Regions from separate parts of the Pseudodesulfovibrio sp. S3 genome, predicted to be linked through region 2. Evidence: predicted binding sites of a transcription regulator. Region 2 holds the regulator's gene; each other region holds the start of a gene.
The links. The regulator sigma-54, encoded in region 2, starts transcription at its own class of promoters, with help from an activator protein. The targets are predictions, from matches to a motif close to CTGGCACGGNNNNTGCTT.
Positions count from the first base shown of each region.

Region 1: nifH (nitrogenase iron protein) is a predicted target of sigma-54. The motif match lies at 2,952-2,969, and genes of this name have one in related genera.
Region 3: DWB63_RS09590 (SHOCT domain-containing protein) is a predicted target of sigma-54. The motif match lies at 3,181-3,198, and genes of this name have one in related genera.
Region 4: DWB63_RS07625 (TadE/TadG family type IV pilus assembly protein) is a predicted target of sigma-54. The motif match lies at 2,884-2,901, and genes of this name have one in related genera.

Region 1 is NZ_QTZO01000002.1:234,666-241,819, forward strand. It holds gene nifD (nitrogenase molybdenum-iron protein alpha chain) at 1-1,278, opposite strand, end outside; gene DWB63_RS02835 (P-II family nitrogen regulator) at 1,299-1,673, opposite strand; gene DWB63_RS02840 (P-II family nitrogen regulator) at 1,673-2,026, opposite strand; gene nifH (nitrogenase iron protein) at 2,082-2,909, opposite strand; gene DWB63_RS02850 (pyruvate carboxyltransferase) at 3,233-4,327, shown strand; gene DWB63_RS02855 (hypothetical protein) at 4,336-4,617, shown strand; gene DWB63_RS02860 (hypothetical protein) at 4,629-5,483, shown strand; gene DWB63_RS02865 (dual specificity protein phosphatase family protein) at 5,551-6,621, opposite strand; gene DWB63_RS02870 (PEP/pyruvate-binding domain-containing protein) at 6,614-7,154, opposite strand, start outside.
Region 2 is NZ_QTZO01000003.1:56,371-63,524, forward strand. It holds gene lptC (LPS export ABC transporter periplasmic protein LptC) at 1-278, shown strand, start outside; gene DWB63_RS03925 (LptA/OstA family protein) at 365-1,174, shown strand; gene lptB (LPS export ABC transporter ATP-binding protein) at 1,175-1,900, shown strand; gene rpoN (RNA polymerase factor sigma-54) at 2,131-3,540, shown strand; gene raiA (ribosome-associated translation inhibitor RaiA) at 3,576-4,118, shown strand; gene DWB63_RS03945 (PTS sugar transporter subunit IIA) at 4,121-4,570, shown strand; gene rapZ (RNase adapter RapZ) at 4,589-5,470, shown strand; gene DWB63_RS03955 (PTS sugar transporter subunit IIA) at 5,473-5,904, shown strand; gene DWB63_RS03960 (PTS sugar transporter subunit IIB) at 5,914-6,375, shown strand; gene DWB63_RS03965 (PTS sugar transporter subunit IIC) at 6,402-7,076, shown strand.
Region 3 is NZ_QTZO01000007.1:18,210-25,363, reverse strand. It holds gene DWB63_RS09615 (beta-ketoacyl-ACP synthase III) at 1-534, opposite strand, end outside; gene plsX (phosphate acyltransferase PlsX) at 612-1,661, opposite strand; gene rpmF (50S ribosomal protein L32) at 1,654-1,833, opposite strand; gene DWB63_RS09600 (DUF177 domain-containing protein) at 1,906-2,424, opposite strand; gene rpmB (50S ribosomal protein L28) at 2,635-2,850, shown strand; gene DWB63_RS09590 (SHOCT domain-containing protein) at 3,227-3,508, shown strand; gene DWB63_RS09585 (hypothetical protein) at 3,610-3,972, opposite strand; gene DWB63_RS09580 (TetR/AcrR family transcriptional regulator) at 4,072-4,644, opposite strand; gene gltX (glutamate--tRNA ligase) at 4,792-6,189, opposite strand; gene DWB63_RS09570 (NifU family protein) at 6,405-6,626, opposite strand; gene DWB63_RS09565 (HDOD domain-containing protein) at 6,751-7,154, opposite strand, start outside.
Region 4 is NZ_QTZO01000005.1:140,603-147,756, reverse strand. It holds gene DWB63_RS07640 (A24 family peptidase) at 1-533, opposite strand, end outside; gene DWB63_RS07635 (Flp family type IVb pilin) at 676-855, opposite strand; gene DWB63_RS07630 (sigma-54 dependent transcriptional regulator) at 1,310-2,695, opposite strand; gene DWB63_RS07625 (TadE/TadG family type IV pilus assembly protein) at 2,958-3,350, shown strand; gene DWB63_RS07620 (VWA domain-containing protein) at 3,304-4,581, shown strand; gene DWB63_RS07615 (TadE family protein) at 4,595-5,062, shown strand; gene DWB63_RS07610 (tetratricopeptide repeat protein) at 5,243-5,971, shown strand; gene DWB63_RS07605 (carbohydrate ABC transporter permease) at 6,488-7,154, opposite strand, start outside.

The sequences.
Region 1 (7,154 bases), on a different contig from region 2:
CTCGCCGGGCGTCTTGCGCGGGTTGTAGTACTTGTCATCCGCCACGACCTCGATTTCCTCGATGTTGCGGGAATCGGCATCGACCTTGAGGTTCGGGATGACCTGACGGCCTTCGTAGTCGTCGCGATGGCCGAACTCGTATCCGGCGGAGATGGTCTTCATACCCATTTCCGAGAACAGCTCGCCGTAGTGATGGGCGCGGGAGCCGCCGACGAACATCATGGCGGTCTTGCCTTCGGTGCGCGTGCGAACGTCTGCGGCCACGGCCTCCACCTCGGGCATTTCCTCGGCAATGACGGCCTCGACGCGGTCGATGAGCTTCTTGTCGCCGAAGTACTCGGCGATCTTGCGCAGGGATTTGGCCGTGGCGTTTGCGCCGATGAAGTTCACCTTGATCCAAGGGATGCCGTACTTGGTCTCGAGCATGTCGGCCACGTAGTTGATGGACCGATGGCACATGACCGTGTTCAGGTCGGCATGCTGGGCGGAGGCGAACTGATCGTATGAGGAGTTGCCTGAGAAGGTGGCGATGTTGGTGATGCCGCACAGCTTGAAGATGCGGTCGATCTCGAAACCGTCGCCGCCGATGTTGTATTCACCGAGCAGGTTGATCTTGAACTCGCCTTCCTTGGGCTTCTCGTTCTCGCCGACAAGGTGAGTGAAGACCTGATTGTTGGCGATATGGTGACCGGCGGACTGGGACACGCCTTTGTACCCTTCACAGGAGAAGGCAAAAACGTTGCAGTCGCCGAACTTGGCCTTCATCTTCTTGGCAACGGCGTGGATGTCGTCGCCTATGAGGCCCACGGGGCAGGTCGCGAATATGGCGATGCCCTTGGGATGGAAGAGGTCGTAGGCTTCCTGGATGGCTGCCGCCAGCTTCTTTTCTCCGCCGAAGATGATATCCTGATCCTGCATGTCGGTGGAGAAACAGTACGGCATATAGTTCTCGCCATCCGGACCCGGATCGGTCTGGTTGCGACGGGTAAGCCAGGAGTAGAATCCGCAGCCGATGGGGCCGTGGGTGATGTTCACCAGATCGCGGGTGGGGCCGAGAATAACGCCCTTGCAGCCTGCATAGGTGCAGCCGCGCATGGTGATGATGCCGGGGATGGTGCGCACGTTCGCCACTATCTCTGACGGCGTCTCATTCTCCTGAGCTTCATTGATCATTATCTGCTTGGCGCGCTTTCTTGCCACCTTGGGCGGATACTTCTTGAGAAGTTCGTCCTTGATTTCGGTGGGTGTGAACTGCACCAGCTTTTTGGTCTTTGCCATCTCGAATTCTCCTAACTATGCTAAACGATGGACTTTGCGCCCTTTTCACCGGTGCGTACGCGGACCGCATCACCCATGGGCAGTACAAAGATCTTGCCGTCTCCGGGCTTGCCGGTCTGATTGACCTTGGTGATGGCCTCCACCACGTCGCCAACCATGTCGTCCGGGACCACTACCGTTACCATGCGCTTTGGATAGAGCTTGCCTTTCTCGCCCAGGACGGCGGCGGCTTCTTCGTAGCCGCCCTCGGCGCCCTCAAGGACGTTGGCGTTGACGAACCCCTTGCCCCGGCCCTGTGCCTCGTGAGCGAAGAAGGCGTCTATGCCGGCTTCGGTCAGGGCGGACTTGGTACGATTCATCATGTTCATGCGCACAACTGCGATGACTTCCTTCATTACGCGGCCTCCTCGGAAGCGGCGGCGGTGTCGCACACGCCGGAACTGATGGTGTAGACGTCTTCCACTTCGGTGACGAAGATCTTGCCGTCGCCGAATGCGCCCTTCACGCCGGAGCGGGCCGCATCCATGATGGTGGAGATGACGAATTCCTTGTCCTCCGCCTTGACCACGCTCATGAGCATGGTCTTGGGGATTTCGTCATAGGTGACTTCGCCGATCTTGATGCCGCGCTGCTTGCCGCGACCGGCAACGGAATATTTTGTGACAGCCGGAAAGCCGTTATCCATCAGGGTGGCCAGGACATGATCCGCTTTCTCGGGCCGCACAATTGCTCGTACCATAATCATCATTTTGACTCTCTCCTATCTTACTGTTATTTAAGTACTTTGATTAATAAAGTGCTGTTTAGGCATCCATGATGCCGTAGTCGAGCAGCAACTGTTCAAGCTGTTCAATCTCAAGGGGAGTCGGAATAGTGAACATGGTGTTTTCATCAATGGCCTTGGCCAGACCGCGGTACTCGTTGGCCTGCGTCACACTGCCGTCCCATTCGATAACGGTTTTGCGGTTGATCTCGGCACGCTGGACATCGTTGTCGCGGGGCACGAAGTAGATCATCTGGGTGCCGAGCTTGGATGCCAGTTCGGTGATCAGGTCGGCCTCGCGGTCGGTGTTGCGGGAGTTGCAGATCAGACCGCCGAGACGGACGCCGCCGGATTCCGCATACTTCATGATGCCTTTGCAGATGTTGTTGGCCGCATACATGGCCATCATTTCGCCGGAACAGACGATGTAGATTTCTTCGGCCTTGCCGTCACGAATGGGCATGGCGAATCCGCCGCAGACAACGTCGCCGAGGACATCGTAAAAGGCGTAATCCAGCCCTTCGGATTCTTCGTAGGCGCCAAGGGATTCCAACATGTTGATGGAAGTGATGATACCGCGGCCTGCACAGCCGACACCGGGTTCCGGGCCGCCGGATTCGACACACCATGTGCCGCCGAAGCCGGGCTTGCGGATATCCTCGAGTTCCACGTCCTCGCCTTCTTCGCGAAGGGTATCGAGCACCGATTTCTGGGCCAGACCGCCGAGCAGCAGACGGGTGGAGTCCGCTTTGGGGTCACAGCCGACGACCATGATCTTCCGTCCCATTTCCGCCAGGCCGGCAACAGTGTTCTGCGTGGTGGTTGACTTTCCGATTCCGCCCTTTCCGTAAATTGCTACTTTCCTCATGATTTTCCTCCATGGGTTTGCTTGCGTAGATGCAACCCCCTAAGGCAAAGGATGTGCCAAAGCCGCTTGAGTCGGCTAACACACTATTTTAACAAGCAATTTATAAAAAATGATCGAAAAACAAACGCCTACGAAAAGTGTAGGAAACCACAGTGATTATCGACAGAAGTGTAGGAATCTACAAAAACGTAGGTAATTTCAGCCCTTTTTCGTCAATAAATTTTTACAATAATATTAACAATTTAGACAGAGCAACCACTTTGGCACCCTTCATGCTCAAGAGAGAGTCAGTTCATGCCAACAATACAGGAGGAGACAGTGCCATGTTGATCGACACCACACTCAGAGAAGGGGCGCAGCTTTTCGGGGCGTACTTCTCCATGGAGACCAGAGAGAAGATCGTCATCGGGCTTCTCGATGCCGGAGTGGAGGAAATCGAACTGGGCTGGGTCGGACAGGAAGATCTTGAAGAATTGATAGGTAGAGTGCGACCCAGTTGCGGCGCCACGGCACTGTCCGTCTGGTGTCCATGCCGCGAAGCGGACATCCGCACCGCATCCAGACTCGACATCGACCGGGTCAACATCGGCGTCCCGATTTCGGACCAACATATCGAACACCGCCTTGGAACCGACCGCGAGGGGCTGCTTGAACGCCTGGCCCGTACCGTTTTCGCCGCCGGGCTCCTTGGCATGGAGTATGTCTCTGTCGGCCTTGAAGACCTTTCCAGGGCCGACACGGACTTCGCTCTCAGGGCGGCCAGGCTGGCGCAGGACGCAGGAGCGTCCCGCGTCCGCCTGTCCGACTCCTTGGGCGTACTCACCCCATTACGGATGGCCGCCCTGGTCAACACATTCGCCAAAAATCTATCCATGGACCTGGCCGTGCATTGCCACGACGACTTCGGCATGGCCACGGGCAACGCCGTCACCGCCCTGGCCTGCGGCGCGCAGTATGCTGACGCCAGCCTGCTCGGCATCGGAGAACGTTCCGGCATCGCGGCCACCGAGGAATTGGCCGCCCACCTGACGCTCAAGGAGAAAAGCCATGCGTACACGATTGAAGGCCTTCGGGAACTCTGCCATTTCGTATCTCAAGCTGCCGGGATACCGATTCCCCGCACCAAGTCCATTGCGGGCGAGGACATTTTCGCTTGCGAATCCGGCCTCCACGCCCACGCCCTCAGCAAATTTCCCGAACTCTTCGAGCCTTACGCCCCGGAGACCGTCGGCGCCGACAGGAAGGTCGCGGTCGGCGGAAAGAGTGGACGCGCCGCCATTAAACATGCCCTTGCGGACCAGGGCCGCGATCTCCCGGAACACTGCATCACGGCCCTTGTCGCCCAGGTAAGGAAACTCGCCTGGAAGCTGGAACGCCCCCTGACCGACCCCGAATTGTCGCAACTCATCAAAAACTAGGAGGTCACATGCTCAAGAAAGCCTTTTACCTATGCCTGTGGCTCGGCGTCATGTCCGGCACGGCCCACGCGCAAGGCCTGCAAACGGATGTCATCGCCACCTTCGGACACTCCGGAATGGGATACGGTCAGGCGGGACTGCTCTCACTGACATTACTGATCGTCGGCTACATGACCATGCTCCTCCTGGAGCAAAGGGACTTGACCGAACGCCCTTGTCCCGTTCCGCAAGGGAGACGCGCCCCGGTTCCCTGCACCTGTCACACACAACGCGCCGTTCAAGACGCATAGGGAGACTTTTCATGCAGATCATATCCACCCAGTACGGCGACCTGATCCCGCAACACACGGACGACGACCTCAGAAAACGCGAGATACTGCCCATGGAATACCATCCTTCGGGCAGCATTAAATCCGTGCCGCTGGAAAGACAGACCACCATTGTGACCCAGGCCGGGGAACTGCCCGCCGAGTTGATATCCTTCCATGAAAACGGCGTCATCAACCGCATCTTTCCCCTCAACGGCAAACTGTCCGGCTACTGGAGTCAGGAGGACGAGGCCGGACTGGCAGAGCCGATCACCCTTATCTCCCCCATCGGCGTGCTCACGGCCAAATTCCTGAGCGTGAGTTTTTACGAGAACCAAAGCATCCGCAGTGTCACCCTCTGGCCGGGCGAAACCCTGTCCGTGCCCACTCCGGTCGGCGTCATTGAAACGCGCATCGGCATCAGCTTCACCAGGGACGGAAAAGTCCGGTCCCTGGAACCGGCAAAACCCACCCTGGTCAAGACCCTGGCCGGGGAAATGGCCGCTTTCGACCCGGACGTCGTGGGCGTCAACGGGGACGCCAATTCCCTGGCGTTCGACGAGTCCGGCGAGGTATGTCAGGTGATCACGACCCTGACCAAACTGAAAGTGATCACCCCGGACGGCCATACCCAAGGCTTCACCCCGGAGTATCGCGACAGCCTTTGCGGCGACACGGACAAGGAAGTGGTCCCCATGAAAGTGCGTTTCAACGAAAGAGAGGTCACCGTGCAGATCACCCCGGACGCAGGGGCATTGCACCTGCCTCGGGCCGGGCACGTCTTTCTTGCCGAGCCATACCTGCCACAACTGACCCACCCCTTCGGCACGCTGCGTTGCTCGATCTAGGATCACTGAAAAAAAAGCTGGAGGCGTGTCCGCTGCGCAGACATGTGGAGGCGCATCAGGAAAGAGACTAAGCCAGTCCCTGTTCCATCATGTACCGGAAGATGGTTTCCATGAATTTCCCGGAGACAACATCCGGCAAAGCGAAGTGCGGCATATCCACGCTTGCCATGGAGCCTGTATAGGCCAGCCAGATTTCCGAGGATATCTTGTTCAGGGCGGGCGTAATCAACTCGCCCCACAATCCGCCGTCCCCGCTCTGATCGAGGCCAAAGGCCCGGCACTGGAGCGGACGCTGCTCGAAAAGCAGGCAGTTGCCGTCGTCAAGCAACGGACAAACCGTTCCGACTTCCGACAGACAGTATTCCCCTTCCCGGCCCTGGCCGACATCCTTGTTCGCCTGACGCTCGGCCTGAGCAGTGGCCACGGCCCGTTCGATGACCTTGAGGCGCTCTTCACCGGACAGCTTCTGATTGATGCGGTTTGAAATATACACGGCCTCGGCCAGAGTCAGCCTGACTGGCGTGGTGCAGCACTGGGCGTGGTCCAGACCGCAGGCCAGCCCGTCCACGGCCTGGCCGCTCTCCTCCACACGCTGGACGAGTTCGATGTAGTCATTGAAGAACGGCGACAGGTCGACCAGCCGCTTGAACTCCAAAGAGGGTTCACGCACGGTCAACTGGCCCGACTGCTTGCCGTACTTTCGGACGGTGCGCCACTGTACGAAATTGGCGGGTTTGCTCTTGAGCTTCTTGAGCGCCCTGCCAGCCAGCTTGTGCCCCAACCCCCGCCTGAGCAGATAGGCGTTGAGCACGGTACCGGTCCGCCCGATACCGTGACGACAGTGAATGAGCACCTTCTTGCCGAGATAAATGGCCTCGTCCAACCACGCAAGGGTCTTTTCCAGTTCGATGAGACCAGGGGCCTCCTCGTCTTCCAGGGGGAGGTAATGGACTTCGAATCCAGCGTCCTTTTCGATGTCGTGCAGGTCGCAAAACTCGCCGCACAAATTGAGGATGGCGTCCACGCCCTGCGCCCGAATGGCATTGAGCTGTGGGTGACTCATGGGAGCATGTCCAACGCCGAGCTGGTCCGTGACCCAGATCACCTTATAGGCCAGCTCCTTCTCCGAATCACTCATTGCGCTTCTCCGCATCGACCAGGAATTTCTCCACTTCGGCTGCCACTTGTTCCTCGTTTTCCATACGCATGTCCATAAGCCGGGTCACGGCCATGAGATAGCCCAGCCGGACCAGCAGCCGGTGCGTCTCGTTCTCTCCCAGCCGAACGGACTTGGCGTCGATCATGTCGCCGCGCGTGGAGGTCTCGAATCCATACCGGTCCAGCACACCACGGATGAACTCCAACCGGAGCAGCCGCTGATCAAACCCGGCTCCGCCCCCCTTGAACCGGAAATTGACATAGTTTGCATCCGAGTCAGGGCTGCAGATGGCATCGACCACGGAGAAGTGATAGCCAAACCGGACCATCAGGTGGAGGTAGTCTTCCGAGACCAGACCGTAGCTCGCCAGCAGCTTGGAATCGAAGCTGAAAATACCGCCCGAGATCCTGTCGAACTCCTCCCAATCCATGGCCGTCAACCGCGCAGGCCATGCGACCCGTTCATCGGAAAGCCCGAACCAGAGTGCCCACATGGGCCGACATTTTATATCC
Region 2 (7,154 bases):
GTGCGGACCGGGGAGAAGTCGATCAGGCCAACGACAACCTTACCCTGTCGGACGGGGTGAGCGGTCGATTCGGTGATTTGGCCCTGGACGCGCAACAGCTTGATTATGTCGGTGCAATTGATAAGGTGTATCTCAAGGGAGGGGTGACCGTTCGTCGTCCCGACATGACCATCACGGCAACGGCTTTGGAGATCGACCTGATCACACGACAGCTTGTGGCTGCGGGCGGAGTGGAGGCCTTGCTGGCCCCTGAAGGGTTGGAGCGGAGTCCTCTATAAATGACAAGGAATAAGGCGTTGTGATGAACTTTCCTAGAACAGTGTGTCTGCTCGTTTTGACCTTATTGCTGGTTCCAGCAGTTGGCTTGGCGCAGGATTGGGGCGAGATTCGAGAGGCCACCCAGAATCTCAACGTGCGTTCGCAGCCCAACAAGGATGGCGAACACGTTCTGACCTTGGCCAAGGGGCAGCGCGTCAAAGCGGATTTTCTCAAAGACGGCTGGGTTGCCGTGTTCAATCTCAATGAAACCCAACAAGATCTGACCAAGGCTGTCGGCTATGCCAATGCCCGGTTCCTGAAAATTGTTCCTGATGCCGTGGCGAATACGCCCGAACCGGAAGCAAATGTTGAATCCGCAGCGGTTCCTGAAGCGAAAGTCGTTGTCGCCGACAGCGGTGAAGGCGAGGTCAAGGCCCCTGTTGCAGCGACGCCGCCCGCCGATCCCATCAAGGTCGGGATCGACCCCAGCCGCATACCGGTGAAGATAACTTCTGACCGTATGACCTATGACGAGTCCGGAAAAGTCGTTGCCTTTGTGGGGAATGTGGTGGCGGTGCATGGAGAGTTGACCCTGTGGGCAGACAACATTTCTGCCTACCTGTCCTCCAAGGAGAATAAGAAATTTTCCGCTGACAGTGTGGATCGCGTTATCGCCCAGGGCAATGTCCGGGCCAAAAAAGGCACCACCGAAGGGTCTTGCGGAAAGCTGACGTATTTCGTGGTTACGCAGACCCTCAAGATGGAGCAAAGCCCTCTCTTGGTGGACGGGCCCAACAGCCTGACCGGAGAAGTGATCAATTTTCACATCAAGGACAACCGATCTGAGGTCATCGGCGGCAGCGAGAAACGCGTCAAGGCGATATTCATGACCCCTGACAACCTGAAGGTGAAGTAAATGGCCGACGGACTCCGGGCGGCAAATCTTTCCAAGCGTTACGGCCACAAAGAGGTCGTGCGTGGCATCAATCTTGAGCTCAACCCCAAGGAAGTTGTCGGGCTTCTCGGCCCCAATGGTGCAGGCAAGACGACTACTTTCTATATGCTTGTGGGTATCGTCGAACCCAACACCGGGCATGTCTCGCTGGGGGGCCAAACCCTGACGGACAAGCCGCTGCATGAGCGTGCTCGATTGGGCGTGAGCTACCTCCCGCAGGAGAGTTCCATATTCAAGAAACTGACTGTTCGGCAGAATCTGGAAATCATTCTCGAACAGACCTCGATGACGTCGAGAGAGCAGCAAGCGCGAGCCGATGAGCTGATGGAGATGTTCACCATTTCCAGGTTGGCGGACCAGGCGGCCATGTTCTTGTCCGGCGGCGAACGGCGCAGGCTGGAGATCGCCCGGGCGTTGATCCTGTCCCCTCAGTTCATTTTGCTGGACGAACCATTTGCCGGCATCGATCCTATCGCGGTCATTGATATTCAAGAAATCATTTCCGTGCTCAAGAGCATGGGGATCGGTATCCTGATTTCAGATCATAATGTCAGGGAAACATTGAACATTTGCGACAGAGCCTATCTGGTTTACGAAGGGACTGTCATTTTGGAAGGATCTCCTGAGGAGATCGTTCAATCAAGTCGTGCCCGACAGATATATCTGGGCGAAGATTTCAGCCTGTAAATTCCCCTTTTCCATAACTTTCACGCTTTGGCGATTTACACAGTACCCAAAGGTTGGTACACTTTTTTCATGCTCAAATTTTGTTGTTGGATTATTAATAGTAACGGGATGTTATAACAATTGTATTGCGTCCTCGATTCAGCTGTGGCACAATGAAATCATATTAATGCGGGACTGTCTGGAAAAAAGTATATTCTTTCCACGTTAAAAAAAAGAGCAGCCTCAAGATTATGGGATTGGAACTCAGACAACAACTCAAGCTTTCTCAGCAACTGGTCATGACGCCCCAGTTGCAGCAGGCCATTAAGCTGCTGCAACTTTCCCGTCTTGAACTGCTTGAGACTGTGCAGCAAGAGCTTTTGGAGAATCCTTTTCTTGATGAAGCCGAGAACGAAGCCCTGGTTCCTGAAACTCCCGAAGTGCTGACCGAGTCTCAAGTTCAGGAAGAACTGGTTCGCACAGCGGACTGGGAAAATTATCTCGGCGAGTTTTCCAGCACCTCCAAGCAGGCCGCGTCCCGTGATGCCGAAATGCTTGAGGAGGGGATGTCCTTTGAAGCTCGGCTTGCCTCCAAGCCGTCACTTGAAGGACACATCAGCTGGCAGATGAGGCTTTCCACTTTTACGGAGCATGAAATCGCCATTGGTGATGTCATTCTCGGCAACATTGATTCCAACGGATACCTTCAGGCCACCATGGAAGAATTGACTTCCATGGTTCAGGCCACTGAAGAAGAAGTTGAATCCGTTATTCTTCGTGTCCAGCATCTTGATCCTGTTGGAGTGGCGGCCAGAACTCCCCAGGAATGTCTGCTCGTGCAGATGGAGGTTCTTGGATACGACGATCCGATTCTCGTGTCCTTGGTTCGCGACCATCTGGAGGATCTGGAGAAGAATCGATATAAGCCTTTGACTCGCAAATTCAAGATATCCATGGATGAACTCAAGGCGTATCTTGATTTGCTTCAGACCTTGGATCCCATGCCCGGAGCCAATTTTTCCAGCACGGAACCGCACTATGTCAGCCCGGATGTCTTTGTGTACAAGTATGGCGAGGATTTCGTCATCATTCTCAATGAAGACGGAATGCCCCGGCTGCAGATGAACACCTTCTACATGGATTCCATGAAGGGTGCGGCTGACAAGGAAAAAGAGTACTTTCAGGAAAAGATGCGCTCTGCCGCCTGGCTTATGAAAAGCCTGTACCAGCGGCAGCGAACATTGTATAAAGTAGTAGAGAGCATTGTCCGCTTTCAACGAGGTTTTTTCGAAGAGGGTGTGACTAAGCTCAAGCCCTTGATTCTCAAGGAGGTAGCCGAGGATATCGAGATGCACGAATCCACAGTGAGCCGTATAACCACAAGTAAATACGTTTCAACTCCGCACGGCATTTTCGAGTTGAAATTCTTTTTCAATTCTGCTCTGGATTTGAACGATGGTTCGCAGGTGGGTTCGGAAAGCGTCAAGGCCCTCATCAAGCAAATGATCTCAGGTGAAGACACGAAGAAACCGCTCAGCGATGAACGGATTGGCGAAATTCTTCAAGAAAAGCTTGATGTCAATATCGCCAGGCGCACGGTTGCCAAATACCGTTCGGCAATGGGGATTGCTTCGTCTTCAAAACGCAAGCAGTATTTCTGATTCTGCTTGTCGCACTCACAACCAGGAGGCAGCGTATGAACATCAGCTTCACTTTCAAGAACTTTGAGCCGTCCGATCATCTCAAGGGCTACGCTGAAAAGCGGTTTGAAAAGGTGTCCAAATACGTTTCCGATGCTGAAGCCGATCTTCAGGTGAATCTGTTGGTCGACAAGTTTCGCCACAAGGCGGATGTGATCCTCAATTCGGATCGCATACATATATCCGCCTACGAAGATTCCGAAGATATGTACTCTACCATAGACATGGTTCTGGACAAGCTTGAAGCCCAATTGCGCAGGATGCGGGAAAAGATGAAGAATCGGCCCCGGCAGGCTCAACCGAATAAAATGGTGCAGATGAACTACCTGTCCTATGAAGACATGGCTTCCAACGCCCCCCCAACAATTGTCGGGACGGATTCGTATGAGCCTAAGCCCATGTCCGTGGATGAAGCGGCAATGCAACTTGATGCCCGTGAAAACGACTTCCTTGTTTTTCGCAATGCGGAGACGGAAGGCGTCAATGTGATTTATAAAAGAAAGAACGGCGATTACGGCCTGATCGACCCTGGAAACTAACTATGAAGCTCGGTGAATATTTGGCGAAGGAGCTTATCCTTCCAGACCTTGTGTCCGTGACCAAATCGGACGTACTGAAGGAACTCATCGTCCCGCTGGGCGATAAATATCCAGAGATGGACACGGACCAGGCGGTCCGTGTCCTTCTTGAACGTGAAAAACTCGGTACTACGGGTATTGGTGACGGAATTGCCATTCCCCATGGCAAGTTGGATGACCTTGATAAAGTTGTCGTGGTCGTTGGGAGAAGTCAAAAAGGTGTTGAATTTGAGGCTCTTGACCATAATCCATGTACATTTATCTTTTTAGTACTGGCACCGGAGCAGGTGGCTGGTATGCACTTGAGAGTACTTGCACAGATATCCCGTCTTCTCAAGGACGAGGAGTTCCGCAAGGCATTTCAGGCTGCTGACAACCTTGAAGCCCTGTGGGGGCTTCTCAAGGGCGTTTAAAGGGGCAGGTGGCTTCCATTGACCCCGACAAATCCATTCCCTGTTGTCATTATTACGGGACTTTCCGGTTCCGGAAAAAGTACTGCCCTCAAGGTATTCGAAGACCTTGGTTTTTTCTGTATTGACGGGTTGCCATCAGAGATGTCACCCAAGATTGCTGATCTGATTCTCAAATTCGATAGCAAATACAGAGGGCTGGCCTTGGGCATGGATTTACGGCAATTTGAGTTTGTCGATGGATGGGAGCAGGCCTTACATGATTTTGCCAATCTGGGAATTGCACCTCAGGTGTTGTTCCTGGAGGCCAAAATGGGTGAACTCGTCAGGCGTTACGCCACCACGCGCCGCCCCCATCCTCTGGAGAGCCGGAATCTTGGCCTGGAACAGGCCTTGGAACAGGAGAAGGAACTCCTGGCTCCAGTGCGTTCTGGAGCGGCTCTGGTCCTTGACACTACGGATTATTCCATCCACGACCTTCGCCGCGTCATACAGACCAAGTGGTCGTCCATCGAAGAAGCTGGACGCGGTATGCGGGTGCATATCATCACCTTTGGTTTCAAGTATGGAGTTCCTTCCGAGGCCGATCTGGTTTTTGATTTACGATTCCTGCCCAATCCATATTTTGTAAAGGAACTCAGGCCATTGTCCGGCAAAGACAAGGTCATTGCCGAGTATGTCCTGCGCAGTGATGTCGGCAGCGAATTCGAAAAGCGTTTCCTTGAATTCATGACCTATCTTTTGCCGCTCTATGCGGACGAAGGGCGGTACAGGATCACCATCGCCCTTGGTTGCACAGGAGGACGCCACCGGTCGGTTTCAGTGGCCGAGTCGGTGCTGGCAACCCTCAAGAAAAAAGGGTATACAGCGTCAATTGAACATAGACACATGGAACTTGGATAAATATGACTGCAAAGTCTGATACTACTATGGTTGGCGTGGTTCTGGTGACACACGGTGCCTTTGGCGAAGCATTGCTGGGGGCGGCTGAAATGGTCATGGGCAAACAGGAAAACTGTCTGGCCGTGGGGATCGACGTTGACAAAAGCGTCGATGAAACCATGGAGGCAGTCAGAAATGCCATTCAGTCCGTGGAGAACGGCAAGGGCGTAGTTGCACTGACAGACCTTTTTGGAGGGTCTCCTACCACCATGAGCCTTTCCCTGATGAAATCCGAAAACATGGAGGTCATCACCGGGGTCAACCTGCCCATGCTCGTATCCACGCTGCAATCACGATCCATGAAACTTCACGCGTTGGCCGAAAAGGCCAAGGAAGCTGGCCAGCAGGGTATCAAGGTCGCGGGTGCCATGCTGCGCAAAAAAGCAGCAAAGTAAGGTGACACCGTGATTCTTGTCCGAATTGACAACCGCTTGATTCACGGTCAGATAATTGAAGCATGGCTGCCGTATACCGGTGCCAGGACGCTCATCGTCGCCAATGACGAACTCGCGCATGATGTGTTGCAGCAGGAGATAATGTCCCTGGCGATCCCGCAGACCGTCAACAGTTCCTTCGTTATAGTGGAAAATGTTGCCCAGGCATTATCATCTCTGAATGCCGATGACGGGACGGAAGCTCTGGTCCTGTTTTCCAGTTGCGTGGATGCCCGTAGGGCATTTGATTCCGGCTTCGGTTTCGCTGTGCTGAATATCGGAAATGTGCATTACAAACCGGGGAAAAGACAGGTCTCTCCGAGTGTCGCTTTATCGGATGAAGACGAGAGTTGTCTGAGGCATCTGAGTCGGAAGGGTGTTGAGCTCGACTTCAGATGCGTTCCAAACGACCCAATTCAGGTGAGGTTCTGATTCATGCTCATTCATAATCCACTTGCTTGGTTTGCCCTGGTCGCTTTTTTTTTGCCCTGTTCTCCTTATTTCGTTTCTCCATAAGCATCGGCTTGCTGGAACGTCCCCTCGTGGTAGGATTCTTTTGGGGCATCTTTACCGGCGAGTACTCGACAAGTCTTTCCATAGCCATATTCTTTGAGCTTTTTTGGCTCGACATGATTCCTGCCGGTACATTCATTCCGCCGCAGTTGACGGCGGCCACATTTGCGGCACTTTCGTTGACCACTTTTTTCGGTTTGGAGAATCCGGCAAAAATCATGGGGATTGTTTTTGCCAGTATGCCCTTGGCGTGGCTTGGAACCAAACTGGAAGGCTGGCTTCGCGATCGTGAGCGGGCCGGGTACAACACCTTGTTAAATTGGGCACGAAATCCTGAATCCTCTCATGTGCCCAGCCGACTCATTCTGCAATCCCTGGGAAGAACCCTGATCATGGGATGGGTGACTTTCTTCATTTCCATTTTACTTTTGAAACAATTCTTCCAATTCATATTTTCAATGTATCCTGAGCTGTTTACGTCCATAAATGTGACCTGGGTGCACCTGTGGATGGCTGCCACGTTGGGCGGGGTGATGGCCCTGCGCTTAAAACGTGCCTATGTCATCCTGGCAACAGGCATAAGTCTTTTCATTCTTTTCGCTATTTGGCCACGCTTTTAGCTTGGCAGTCGAGGCAGGTTGTGATATTCGTCACATTCTCTTTTGACTGCACAATTTCCTTATAATGAGGATAATTCA
Region 3 (7,154 bases), on a different contig from region 2:
TACGCGCGGAGTATCGGCGGCTTCGCCCGCAGTCATGACCACGGCGCCGGAGGCATCGCCGAACAGGACGCAGGTGGCCCTGTCCTCCCAGTTGGTCCGGCGGGAGACGATCTCACTGGCAACCACCAAGACCTTGCTGTCAGGCTCCAGGCAGAGGTAGCCGCGGCCGGTCTGCAAAGCATAGAGGAAGCCGGAACAGGCTGCCTGTACGTCGAGACACATCTGCCCCTTGATGCCGAACTTCTCCTGCAACCGGCAGGCAGAGGACGGAATCATGGAATCCGGCGTAAAGGTGGCGCAAATGATGTGGGTCAACTCGGCAGGGTCCATGCCCGCCTCGGCCAAGGCCTGCTTGGAGGACTCAAGTGCCATATCCGACGTGGCCTGATCCTCGGCGGCAATATGCCGCTCCTTGATGCCGGTGCGGGTCGTTATCCACTCGTCGGTGGTATCGACGATTTTTTCGAGATCAGCGTTGGTCAGCACCTTTTCAGGAGCATACATGCCAAAGCCGCGAAGGGTGAAGTTCATCATGGAAAGAGTGTGTATGCCAATGGGCAGATGCGGTCAAGTTGGGAAAAGTTTTTCACGAACCGCTTTTTCGGACGTGCTTACGCCGCGTCCCGATCGGGCTTTCCGGCCAAACCCTTGTGGGCGGCCAGACCTTCGGCCAGATGTTCGTGAGCATTGTTGCGAACACTGGTCGCGGCCATGCGAATGCAATTGACGATGGCCAGTTCATTGGACTTGCCATGGGCCACGATGACGATGTCATGCAAGCCCAGCAGGGGCGCTCCGCCGTATTCGGCGTAGTCCACGATCTTCTTGAATCGCTTGAAGGCGCCAAGTGAAAGCAGCGTGCCCAGCTTGGAAAGCCAACTGGACTTCAGCTCGTCCCTGAGGATGTGGCTCAAGGAACGCGCCAAACCCTCGGAAAGTTTCAGGGCCACGTTACCCACGAACCCGTCACAGACCACGACATCCACCTCTCCGGTGAAGATATCGCGCCCCTCGACGTTGCCGATGAACCGCATCTGAGACTTCTTGAACAGGTCAAAGGCCTCACGTACCGCAGCGTTGCCTTTGCCCTCTTCCTCGCCGATGGACAAGATGCCCACGGAAGGATCCTTTATGCCAAGGACATACCGGGCGAACACGTCGGCCATGAGACCAAACTGCAAGAGATGCTGGGGCTTGGAGTCCACGTTGGCACCCACGTCGATGAGCACCATCGGGTTCTTCTCCGTGGGCAGAATGCCGGCCAGGGCCGGACGCTGCACACCGGGAATACGACCCAGGATGAACATACCGCAAGCCACGGTAGCTCCGGAGTTGCCTGCCGAAACCACGCCATGGGCATCGCCCTGTTTGACCAGGCGGCAAGCCACCTGGATGGACGAATCCTTCTTGCGCCGAAGTGCGTCTGCGGGCTTGTCGTCCATCTCGACGACCTGGGAGGCATGGACAATGGAAATGTCCAGCCCCTGGGTGTCGAGACCGTCAAGCACGCCATTGATAGCGGACTCATCGCCGACAAGCGTGACAGCAATGCCTTCACGCGCGGCCAGAACCGCAGCAGGCACGACTATGCGGGGGCCGAAATCGCCCCCCATGGCATCCACGGCAATGCGTGGAACCAGGACGGATTCAGCGCTAGGCATCGTCGCCGCTGACTACCTGACGACCCTTGTAGGATCCACAGACGGCGCAGACGCGATGGGGAAGATTCGGCTCACCGCACTCGCAGTAAACAACGTTTGGAGCGACGATACCGTCGTGGGAGCGGCGCATGCCCTTACGGGACCGGGAAGTTCTTTTTTTAGGGACAGCCATGATGTATACCTCTTAATATGATTTATTCTCGTCGACCTGCCCTGGGTCATGAAGACGTCCGGGCAAGGGGCGTTACTTTATCTTCAAGTTGCGGAAAACCGCAAGCCTTTCGTCGCCCTCTTCCTGCTTGCATTCGCATTTGCCGGAATTGAGATCCACTCCGCATCCCGGGCAAATACCCTTGCAGTCTTCGGAGCACAAAGGCTTGAAGGGCAGAGCCAGGGCGAATTCCTCCCAGAGGATCGCGCCCATGTCCAGTTGCAACTGGCCGTTTTCCAAACGAACGCGAGGTTCGCCGTCATACTCGCCATCAGGAAGCATCTCAAAGGCATCGAACTCGACATCGATATCCAGCTCGAACGTTCCGGTGCAGCGGTCGCAAGCCATGTTCACGGAGCCGTTGAGCTTGCCGCGAACGAGAGCGCCGTTGTCCGACTGGGGCATGACGGTGTACTCGGCCACCAGGTCCCTGCCCGGACGAATGCCCAGCTTGAACTCACGCCACCCTTCACGCCAGAAGGCCTGATCGTCAAAAGTAAAGCTTCTGCCCTCGGCGGCAATATCGCTGATCGGTAACCAAAGTTCAAACATAGTATTCTCCGCCTTGAGTGCCGACCATATGGCCGGGCAACCGGTGCTTCCTATATGGTAACAAATTATCCTGTCAAGAAAAAAAACCCTTGCCATTTGCTGGAAGGCTCGGTAAGGATTCTCTCCCGCTGCCTGGAGAAGCTACCAACCTTCAGCGGCAAGTTACGATTATAAACAAACTATTTCATCAGCATACATTAGGAGGTCGCAATGTCCCAGGTTTGCGATATTTGCGGAAAGGGTCCCCAGAGCGGCAACAATGTCAGCCACTCCCACATCAAGACCAAGCGTCGTTTCATGCCTAACCTGCAGAAGGTCCGCCACCAGCTTGAGTCCGGCCAGGTCGTCACTATCAAGGCTTGCACGCGCTGCATCCGCAGCGGCGCCATAATCAAGCCCGTGGTTTCCAAGAAGCCCGAAGCCTAAGCTGATACATTTTGCTTTTTTAGCATTGCTGCCGCCGATTGTTTCGGCGGCAGCTTTTTTGCGCCCTGTGTACCCTGCGCGGACACAGCATAGCGACAAATCAACCCCGCCGCCAGGAGGAAATCAACCCTCAGCGTCGTGAACCTCCTGCTGACAACCCGAACCTTCCACCATCCCCGTCAGCCTCCCCTCTTTGCTCGATAAAAATGTGATGCCGGCTGCAACCTCATGTGCAGAAGAGTGCCCGGCCAGAGTGCACATATTTGCATGGTTGCACATCCCCCTCTTTCCCTTAAGTTTACAACAGCCTGTATCTATTGATTATTTAAATTGGCACGCTCTATGCTACGAGTATGCAAACACGAGAGGAGAGAGCATGAATTTTCTTACCGCATTCAGTAATTGGTGTCCCGGAGCAGGGTTCTGGCAGGCTGGCGGCCATCCGGGCTGGTCGAGTTGGATGCCCTTTCATTTCGGCGGCATCTTTCAGCTCCTCATCATCGGATTGATCATATACTTCACGGTTCGCCTGCTCCGCAAACCCGCCACAGATACAGGGACAGGCACGCCTGAGGAAATCCTCAAACGCCGCTTTGCCGCCGGTGAAATCGATGAGCAGACCTATCGGGCCATGAAAGACGAGATCCACAAACGGTAGTGGACATATACACCTCCCCTTGAAAAAGCCCCCGTCGGAATGTCCGGCGGGAGCTTTGACAAAGACGGGAGCTGCGGGAAAACACAGCGTCCTCATCATTTCTAATCGGTCATCAGTTCCGGCTTGACGTATTCGGTGATGTCGCTGCCGAAATGCACATATATGTCCGACTCGCCCTGCACCGGAATCCAGTATCCGTCGAGAAACCGGCCCGACCGATTGTCCATGGCGGTCTTCCTGACCGCTGATCCGGTCTTGAGCGCCTTGTTGGCCTGGCATCCCGGACACACCTTGTCCCTCGGGTAGAGGGAATGGCACTGGATCCCGGCAGCAATGCCCAAGCCATCGGCACAGGCATTCACGGCCAACACCTCGCGGCTGGCGTGAATGAGCATCACGGGCGCAGGGTAAAGACCCCACATCTTTCCAAAGGCTTCCAAAACGGATTCACTAACTTGTTGCATGGCTATACCTCCATGGGCGGTTACAGGGTTTCGCCGGAGATACCGGCTCTCATATTAAATGAACATTCAATTAACATTGTTTGCAAAAAAAAACCGCAACTAGAGTCTGATGGCATCCCAGGCAAGCTGGAAAGCGGTCTCAATGGTGGCTTCTTCAATAGCTACGGAATGGCAGCTACCCGGATTGGCCAGGGTAAGGATCGGATAGTAGAAGAACAAGATGTGCATATGAAAATGGACATCCTTGAGAATCTTCTCGTCCACGCCCCGGCGGACCAAGCTGATGAGCGGTGCGAAAAAGGCCTGCAGGTCTTCAAGCCTGAGGTGCTTGACGTAGGGGGACTTTGCAAACTGCTCGGTGTAGAGGAAATCCCCCCGGTTCCGGGACACGTACTCAAAGGTCCTGCGCCAGATGTCGTACAGGGCCGCCCGCACCGGCAGACCTGTGTCCACCCCCCTGAAGACGCCGTCCGACATGCGGGACATGAGTGCCATATAGGTCGAGATGATCAGGTCGTCCTTGTTCTCGAAATAGGTGTACAGGGTAGCTGGCGAGACCTGGGCGGCTCCGGCGATCTTGGACACGGACGCTGCCACGAAACCCGTCTTGTTGACCACCGACACCGTGGCACGCAAAAGTGCTTCCCGCTTGCTGTCGTCTTTGATGCGCATAAGCTCTATGATAAATGATCATTCAGTTAAAGCAACTCTTTTTTTACGTGCAAGGCCGCCGGAAGAGTGGCATCCCTACCAGCCGAAACCCAAACAAAAAGGGCGACTCCTGCGAAGCCGCCCTTTCAGAAAATGATGTGCCGATGACTACAGCGCCACGGCCCGACGTATCCGCGCAAGGGTCTGTTCCTTGCCGAGCACCATCATGGTCTCGAACAGGCCGGGAGACTGGGTCTTGCCCATGATGGCCACGCGAATGGGCTGGGCAACGGCCTTGAACTTGATGTCCTTGTCCTCAAGGAACTGACGGTGCACCTCTTCCAGCGTCTCTTCACTGAACGTTTCAAGCGCCTCGATGCGGGCCGCGATCTCTTCGAGGAGCGGCCTGGTCTCCTCGGTCAGGAATTTCTTCACCGCAGCCTCGTCATAGGCCAGGAAAGAAGCGTCCGTGATGAACGGACGGGACTGTTCCAGCATGTCGAGGATGGACTTGGCGCGGGGCTGCAGGAGCGGTGCGATCCTGGCGAAATCGGCCCTGGAAACATTGGCCGCTTCTTCCTCGCCCACTTCCCGGGCCAGGAAATCGCAAAGCATCCCTGCCAGCCGGTCAGGGTCGCCCTTCTGCATGTACTGACCGTTGACCCACTCGAACTTGGTCAGGTCGAAGACCGACGGGGAATTGCCCAGGTTGTCCGTGGAAAAAAGTTTCACCATCTCGTCCATGGTGAACAATTCCTGGTCGCCGTGGGACCAGCCCAGCCGGGCCAGATAATTGGTCACGGCCTCCGGCAGGTAGCCCATCTTCTCGTATTCCATGACCGACAGCGCGCCGTGGCGTTTGGAAAGCTTCTTCTTGTCCGGGCCGAGGATCATGGGCACATGGCCGAACTCGGGCACGTCCCACCCCATGGCGCGGTAGATGAGGATCTGGCGCGGGGTGTTGTTGACGTGGTCGTCGCCGCGCAGGACATGGTTGACGCCCATGTCGTGGTCGTCCACCACCACGGCCAGGTTGTAGGTGGGCGAACCGTCCGTGCGCCGGAGGATCATGTCGTCCATCTCCGTGTTCTCCACGCTGATGAAGCCCTTGACCATATCCTTGTATCCGGTGGCGCCCTCCTGAGGGGCCTTGAGCCTGACCACGCCCGAGGTCAGCCCCTTGTCGCGGCAGGTGCCGTCGTACTTGGGCTTGCGGCCTTCCTTCATGGCCTTCTCGCGCATGGCGTCCACGTCTTCCTTGGAACACCGGCAGTAATAGGCATGGCCGGACTCGATGAGCTGGTCAATGACCTCATTATGCCGGTCGGCGCGGGCGGACTGGTACACGATCTCGCCGTCATGCTCCAGACCGAGCCAGCGCATGGAATCGATGATGGCCTGTGTGGCCTCCGGGGTGGAACGTTCCAGGTCCGTATCCTCGATGCGCAGACGGAATTCGCCGCCAGCAGCCCGGGCCAGCAGCCAGGAAAACAGTGCGGTGCGCGCACCGCCGATATGCAGGTACCCGGTCGGGCTGGGAGCAAAACGGGAAACTATCTTGGTCATGATGGAATGCCTCCGGCGTCCAGGGAACCTTTTGAAAAAGGTTCCCTGGACCCTTCAAAACTTTTTGGCGCGCTTCGCGGGATCGTGCGAGCGCGAAAATTGTTGTTACAGCTATAAATCCCCACTCCCACCATCTTCACTTCTTAAAATGCGCAAGCGCACCCAAAAAGTTTCGGAGGTTGAGAGGGGATGGGGGGGCCGGAGGCCGTCCTCGACTAAACGGCTTCTACGCCCTTCACTTCGGGGATTTCCTTGAGAACAATCCGTTCAATGCCGTTTCGCAGGGTCATCTGGGACATGGGACACCCCTTGCAGGCACCGGTCAGCCTGACACGGACCACGCCGGAATCGGTGATTTCCACGAGTTCCACGTCACCGCCGTCAGCCTGAAGCATGGGCCGGACCTTGTCCAAAACAGTTTCCACTTTATCGCGCATGTGAGCAGCCTCCGTTTCTTGTATTCGGACGGAAGAAGTAAAGCCTGGGGGCGATGATGTCAAACAATACGCTCGTCAGACACGCCCGGACCGATCAAAAACATGCGGCAGTGTGTCGAGGTGATTATTCGATGAGAATACCGAAGGCCTCTTCCAGCTCTTCGTCCAGGTCCTCGACCATCTCACCCATGCGCTCCGGGGTAAATCCCATGGATTCCCATACACCCCTGTCGGGAGGTTGCACAAAATACTCGCCACTGGAACCGACCCCCAACCCGGTGGCAAGGGTTTCGGCGCAATGCACCAATAACGGCTCGGGCTCCTTCTGATTGGCCTTGGGCTGGTGGTGTTCCAGGACCGAGGCCACCAGCACAAAGGGGAAATTCCATTTCCTGAGCAGCATGCCGCCCAGGGTCGCATGGTCAAATCCAAGCAGGGCCTTTTCCTCCACAAAGAGAATCTCATCCTTGACACGGGCATGGACATGCACGGCCATGGCCCGCTCAGGCTCGGCCTGAAGCAGGATGA
Region 4 (7,154 bases), on a different contig from region 2:
ATGGAACCGGTCTGCCAGGCATACATACCCATGGCGAGAGCGGTTCCAACGGCGATGGCCACACCGTAGCAGAGCCGGGGTATGACCTTTTCAGTGGTTACAGGGTCGAAGTCGAACTTGCGGGTTGCCATGAAGACATAAAAAGTGCCTGCAATATTGTGCAAAACGGCCTTCAGCACCTGGCGATTGAATGCCAGGACGCCGAGGGCATAGATTCCGCCAGCCATGGACGTGAACAGGAAGGCGGTGAAGGTCGCTTCCAGGCCGAGCCAGGCACCCACACCCGCCATGAGCTTGACATCGCCCGCGCCCATCACGCCCATGAAATAGGGAATGGCCATGGCGATGAACCCCAGAGCGAACCCGCTTGCCGCGAACTTCAAGCCCTCAAGGCCGCCGAACACGGTGTGCGTGGCGAACCCGGCCAGAATGAGCGGGAAGGTGAGCCAGTTGTAAATACGCTGGCACCTTATGTCCGTGATGGTAGCAGTGATGAGTGCCACTGCGAGCACGATGGTGACGAGAATATCCATGGTTCCCCCGATCTGCCAATGCCAACCTGTCTTGCTGTCTTCGCTTTCCCTCGAAGACAAAACCGGGGCTGACGGGACCGTCCCGCAAGCCCCGGTTCGGCTGCTCTGGCTGCTTCCGTTAAACGGTTAGCTCTGTTTCGATCTACGGCGTGACCATGGCGCCAGACATCTTGTCCTTGACGTAGGTAAAGGTCGCGACAACCTGATCGCCCAGGGCGGTGGTAGCAGTCGCAATACCGGCGGCGATCAGGGCGGCAATCAAACCGTATTCAATCGCGGTTGCGCCTTCTTCATCCCGGATAAGGTTCATAAGCTTCGTCATTGTCATTCTCCTTAGTTTGTTTCAAAGAATTTCAAATTTGTTTTGTTGCATCTCAGCATCAGCCACGCTCACCATATAGCAACCGGTGTGCCACAACGAGAAACCACTCGACACCACCATGAGCAACTCGCTTAAATAACATGATAAAATTTTATTCCTGAGGATTCAGGCGCAAGAACCCACCATTTTCAGCAAAGGGGAAATCTAATATTTATGGACTAAAAACAAACCTCAAAGGTCAAGAATTGATGAAAAAACTGTTTATATTCAGTATATTGCATTGATCTATTAAAAATAGATACGGCTGTTTCAGAAGCACCCGCCCACGCTAAACACGAACAAAGGCTGCGTATTGTCCGCCACGGCAATGTACCGGGCTGACAACAGCCCATAAAAGATGGATAAGGAGAGATTCTGCCCGGAGCGGCAGAGGGTCCTGGAGGAGAGAGGAAATCTAATTCTTAAATAATACCGGATTGATGCCGTGCTTCTTGAGCTTGTTCCACAGATTCTTGGCAGACACGCCCAGCGCGCTCGCTGCCTCGGTCTGGGTGCCGCCGCAGGCCCGGAGCGAGCTTTCTATGAGCATCTTTTCGTACTGGTTGAGGGCCTGCTTGAGGGGCAACCCCTCGCCCGTGGGCAGGGTCATTCCTGCATCGGCCGCAGGGCGGGTGTTGGAAAAGGCCTGATCCACCTCGGCGGGCGTGATCCGTGTGGAGGTGCAGAAGATGGCGGCACGCTCCACGGCATTGGCGAACTGGCGCACATTGCCCGGCCAGTCGTAGTTGTAGAAGATCTCCATGGCCTCGGAAGACACGGCGACGATGTCGGTCCCGAGCCTGCGGTTGGCCCGATCCAGGAAGAATTCCGCCAGTTGCGGCAGGTCGGACTTGCGGTCCCTGAGCGGCGGCAGGATAAGGGTGGCCACATTCAATCTATAGTATAGATCGCTGCGGAACTTGCCTTGCTGCACGTGCTGCTCCAACTCCTGGTTGGTGGCCGCAATGATGCGCACGTCATACTTGATGGGCTTGGCACCGCCCACACGCCCGGCCTGTTTCTGCTCCACGGCCCGAAGCAAACGGGGTTGCAGATGGAGCGGCATGTCGCCGATTTCGTCGAGCATGAGCGAGCCGCCCTCGGCCAGCTCGAACTTGCCCTGCTTCATGCTGGTGGCCCCGGTAAAGGCCCCCTTCTCATGGCCGAAAAGCTCGGACTCGATGAGGCTTTCGGGAATGGCCGCGCAGTTGATCTTGACGAACGGAGCCTTGGCGCGGGAACTCAGGGAATGGATCGTATCCGCCACCAGCTCCTTGCCGGTTCCTGTCTCGCCCATGATCAGGACATCGGCATTGAGTCCGGCGATCCGGGCAATGCGCTCCTTGACCTCCATCATGGGCGCGGATTGGCCGATGATGTTGTTCAACGGACTGGTCCCGCCACGGCGCTTCAGTTCGGACAACTCCACCTGGAGCCGACGCTTTTCCAGGGCACGGCGCACCACCACTTCCATTTCCCGCAGGGAGAAAGGCTTTTCGAAATAGTCGTAGGCCCCCTGCTGCATGGCCGTGACCCCGGAATCCTTGGATGCATAGCCGGTCATGACGATGACGTCGACGCCCGGAGCAACCTTGGTCAAATGCTTGAGGGCTTCCAGCCCGGACATGCCGGGCAACTGGATGTCATGGAGGATGAGATCGAAATTGCTCGCCCCGGCCTTTTTCAAGCCATCTTCGGCGGTCGACGCGGTGTCCACTTCATAGCCCTTGTCGGCCAACACTTCGACCAGCATCCCCTGGAAGGCTCGATCGTCATCGACTACAAGTATTCTTTCCGGCACAATCCTTCTCCTACGATGTATTTTTCCCGCGCAGCATAATCCTACACGAATCAGAGACCCTTATCCACAAAAAATAGACTGCCGCATCATTCACCGTCTACCAAACCGGCACTCCTGGTTGGTGTTTCAAAATATTATTTCAATTATTTTATTGAGATACAACCACTGCACACCCTGTTCAAGAAACTTTGGCACGTACAATGCTCATATAGGATTACCCCGGAATCCAGCCGGGGAAAAACGGAACGCAAGGAGAACGGGAATGAGAAAGAGAGACGACAGACGACAAGGGCTCGCAGCCGTCGAATTTGCCTTGTTGCTTCCCGTCCTGGCCCTCATGATCATGCTTTTGGTTGAAGGGGCCAATGCCATGCACACTTACTCCGCCCTGGTAGAAGCCAGTCGGGAGGGAGCGCGACATGTGCTCATGCAAGGGGACGCAGCAGATGTTGAGGCGTTGGTTGACGCTCTTGTTGCCGACCTCAATGCCCAGGACCTGTCCACCAAGGTGGTCACGGACCCGGTCGCCAATACAATCACAGTAGAGGTTTCTTATGATTACCGACCGTTCGGAAGCGATAATGGTGCAACAATCCTCGGAGGCGAAGATGAATCATTCCAGATTGTCGCACAGACCACCATGCCGATGCCATAAATCCCGCAAGGGAACCGCAAGCATACTGATTGTAGTGCTCCTCCCAGTACTCCTGGGGTTTGTGGGCATCGCCATTGATATGGGCAACATATACATGACCCACACCAAGCTGCAGGCCTCGGTGGATGCCGGGGCATTGGCCGGAAGCCTTGAGCTGCCTTACGACCCCGACCTCTCCAAGGGTATCGTGAAAAAGGCGGTCGAGGACATGGTCGCCGCCAACATGGAATCCGCCGTGGTCATATCCGTGGTGGCCGGAACAGAAATCCGCAGTGTGAAAGTCATGGCCCAGGCCGAGGTCAAGATGCTGCTCATGGAAGTCCTCGGCATTGCCGACAGTGTCGTCGAAGCCCATGCTTCAGCCGGATTCAACAAGCTTGAGGTGGTCTTTGTCGTGGACAACTCCGGCTCCATGAAGGGCACGCCCATCGACATGGTCAAACAGGCATCCATCGAACTGACCGAACTGCTCATCCCGGACGGCGCCACCCCCGACACCAAGGTCGGCATGGTCGCCTTCAGGGGCAAGGTCCGCATCGGCGAAGGCGTGGAAGGCTTTGAACCCGGTTGCCACAATGCGGACGGCAGTCTCAACACAGGCATCCATGAAGATTTCATGGACGACTACTGGGCACTGTCCGATTATTATAGAAGATACATCACCCTGGACACCTGCTCCGACCTGCCCGAGGCCCTGCCGCTGAGCCAGGACAAGGATCTGATCATTTCCTCCATCAACACCCAGACCGCTACGGGAGCATCGTCCGGCACGGTCATCCCCGAAGGCATCAAGTGGGGCCGTCACATCCTGACCAGTGAAGCCCCCTACACCCAGGGCGGCGACAAGGAAGACTTCCGCAAGATCATGATCGTGCTGACAGACGGCGACACCGAGGACGGCGAGTGCGGCGGCCCCTACCGCGCCTATTATCGACCCAACAACTACTGGACCAATGCATACTTCGGCATGGGCGTGGATACTGCCCACTGCGAGGACGGCGGCGTGCTCAACACGGACATGCTGTCAGAAGCGCAGGCAGCCAAGGACGCGGGCATCGAAATCTTCACCATCCGTTTCGGCACCTCGGACAACACGGACATCGCCCTCATGAAACAGATCGCATCAAGCAAGGCCGGCACTGACGACCACTATTTCAATGCCCCGTCCGTGTATGACATCCCCGACATCTTCAAGCAGATCGGCAAGCAGCTCGGCTGGCGACTGCTCTAGGGAGGTTTCCATTATGCTCAAGAACCAAAAGAACTCCCGACGCGCCGGGGTTGCGGCTGTGGAAATGGCCCTGATCCTGCCCATCATGTTCGTGCTGGTCATGGCCATCATAGAAGGCGGCAATGCCTATTACTCCTGGCTGACCGTACAGAAGGCCGCGCAGATCGGAGCCAGGTTCGCCGCGACCGGCAGGGGTGATGAGGAAGGCACACGTTTGAGCCAGATCATCGCCACCACTGAAGCCGGAGTGGCCGCCCTGAAAAACGGCACCATCGACATCTCCGTGCGCTCCTGGCCCGACCTGACGGCCACGGGAGACGGCATCGACAACGATCCCGGCGCACCCTGCCAACTGGCAGAGGTAGCCGTGCTTTACAACTACGAGCCTTTTACACCGCTGGTCAGTCCGCTGCTCCCTGATACCATCCCGCTGCGCGGTTATGACCGAAAGGTCAACGAACCATGGAAGCCCTGCGATTAACCACCCCCCCTCCCCTCCACGAAAAGCCCCCCCCGGGGCTTTCTCTTTTTCGAGGCACGGGTCGCACATCAAGCATGAATAATCATTGATCTATGTCCCAACCTGCGATATTCTTTACAAGATGCATAAAAGATGCATTTCCTAAAAAAAGACAATGAGCAGGACAGGGAGCTTTGGCCCGTGAGCGATTATCCGACAATACTCGGCGTGTATTCCCTCCAACTCGACGCTGAGTTGGGAACCGGTGGAACTGCGTCCAAGCATGAGAACGTCACCTATTGGTATGCCCGACAGTTGTCCGGTACGGAGTTCGAAATCCAACCGCTCAACGCACACCACGTTCCTTCCGGGGTCCGCAGCGTCCTCAATGAAATGGATTTTCTCAAGCAATACACACCCGAACCGACCTTTTATAGAATCCACACGGTACCCGCCCTTGAGACGCTCAAGCGGAAAATCCAAATGGGCCAGGAAGCCTTTGCCGAAGGCAAACTGGACGAGGCCGAACGCCAGTTCATCAAGGCGCTGATGATCGACGACAAGAACGTCGACGCAAACTACGGACTGGGAGAAATCTACTCCGAAAAAAAAGAATTCGACAAACTGAAAAAAGTCTTGGACACCCTGCTCGGCCTGGACGAGGCCTTTACCTATGAGTTCCGTCAGAAGTTCAACGAATTCGGCATATCCCTGCGCAAAAACGGCCACTATGACGAATCCATACGGTATTATGAAAAATCCCTGGAGATCGTGGACACGGACGAAAACGTCTATTTCAACCTGGCACGGGTCTTCTTTGAAAAGGGACAATACGGCCCGTGTGTCGACAACCTGGAACACGCCCTGGAGATCAATCCGGGCTTTATCGAAGCACAGAAATTCGTCAAATACTGCCGGAAAAACATGTGACGAGCTGACTCCGGCTCCCCTTTTTTACTCCCCCCCTTGCCAAACACGGATGCATGTCTATATTTTCAACATGTATTCATGTGTGATTTTTTCGGCCAAAAGCGAAGGCCGGTTTCCCATACAATGACCCAGGAGGCTCCTATGCCCAATATGGATTACCCCGGACCGTGCCTCTCCTGCATCGACCATAGCTGCGGGCTGTGGGATGAAAACATCACGGAGAGCAAGGACGAACGTTCTGAAGAAGAAGAAAAGTAACTCTGAGAAACACCAAATAAAAGGCCTTGCCGTATAAACGGCAAGGCCTTTTCTCTTCAACGATTGGAACGGCTTCGGGTACAAGGCATCCGGACAACGGCTCTTCCTCCTCTCACGAAGCAACCGGATGAGGCTTGTGAGAGTGGTGTAGCTGCGCATTTTCTCCCGGCCGAGACAACCGCAGCGTAGGCTGACTACGCGAGGATCGGATCGGACGGGAAAAATGTGCAGATGCGCCGCTATCGCAAGCCGCCCCCTCTATTCTTTCACCGAACCCGCCAACAACCCCCGAATGAAGTATCTTCCAAGGAAGATATAGATGCACAATACGGGCACGGCAGCCATGATGGAACCGGCCATGGGCAGGTTCCAGGAAACCGCCTGACCGCCAGCCAGTTGAGCCAGCCCCACGGTGATGGGGTTGTCCGCATGGCGCGTCAGACAGATGCCCCAGAGGAATTCGTTCCATATCTGGGTGAACTGCCACAGGGACGTGACCACGAATCCCGGAATGGAAAGCGGGAACACGATGCGCAGATAGATGGAGAAGAAGCCCGCGCCGTCCAGTCGGGCGGACTCGATGAGCGCGGTCGGAATCTGGGCATAGAAGTTGCGGAAGATCAGCGAGGTGATGGGCAGCCCGTAAACGATGTGCGCCAGGATCAGGCCCGGCAGACCGCCGTACAGATTCATGGCCCGCAGGGTCTGGAACAAGGGAATCAGGATGACCTGGTACGGGATGAACATGCCGAACAGGAACAGGGTGAAGACGATGTCGGACCCCTTGAATTTCCACTTGGAGAAGACGTACCCGTTGAGCGACCCCAGCATCGTGGAACCGAAGGTAGCGCAAATGGTCAGGATGATGGAATTGATGAAATTGGGCCGAAGCAGTTCGATTGCCTCGGAAAAACTGGCCCAGTTG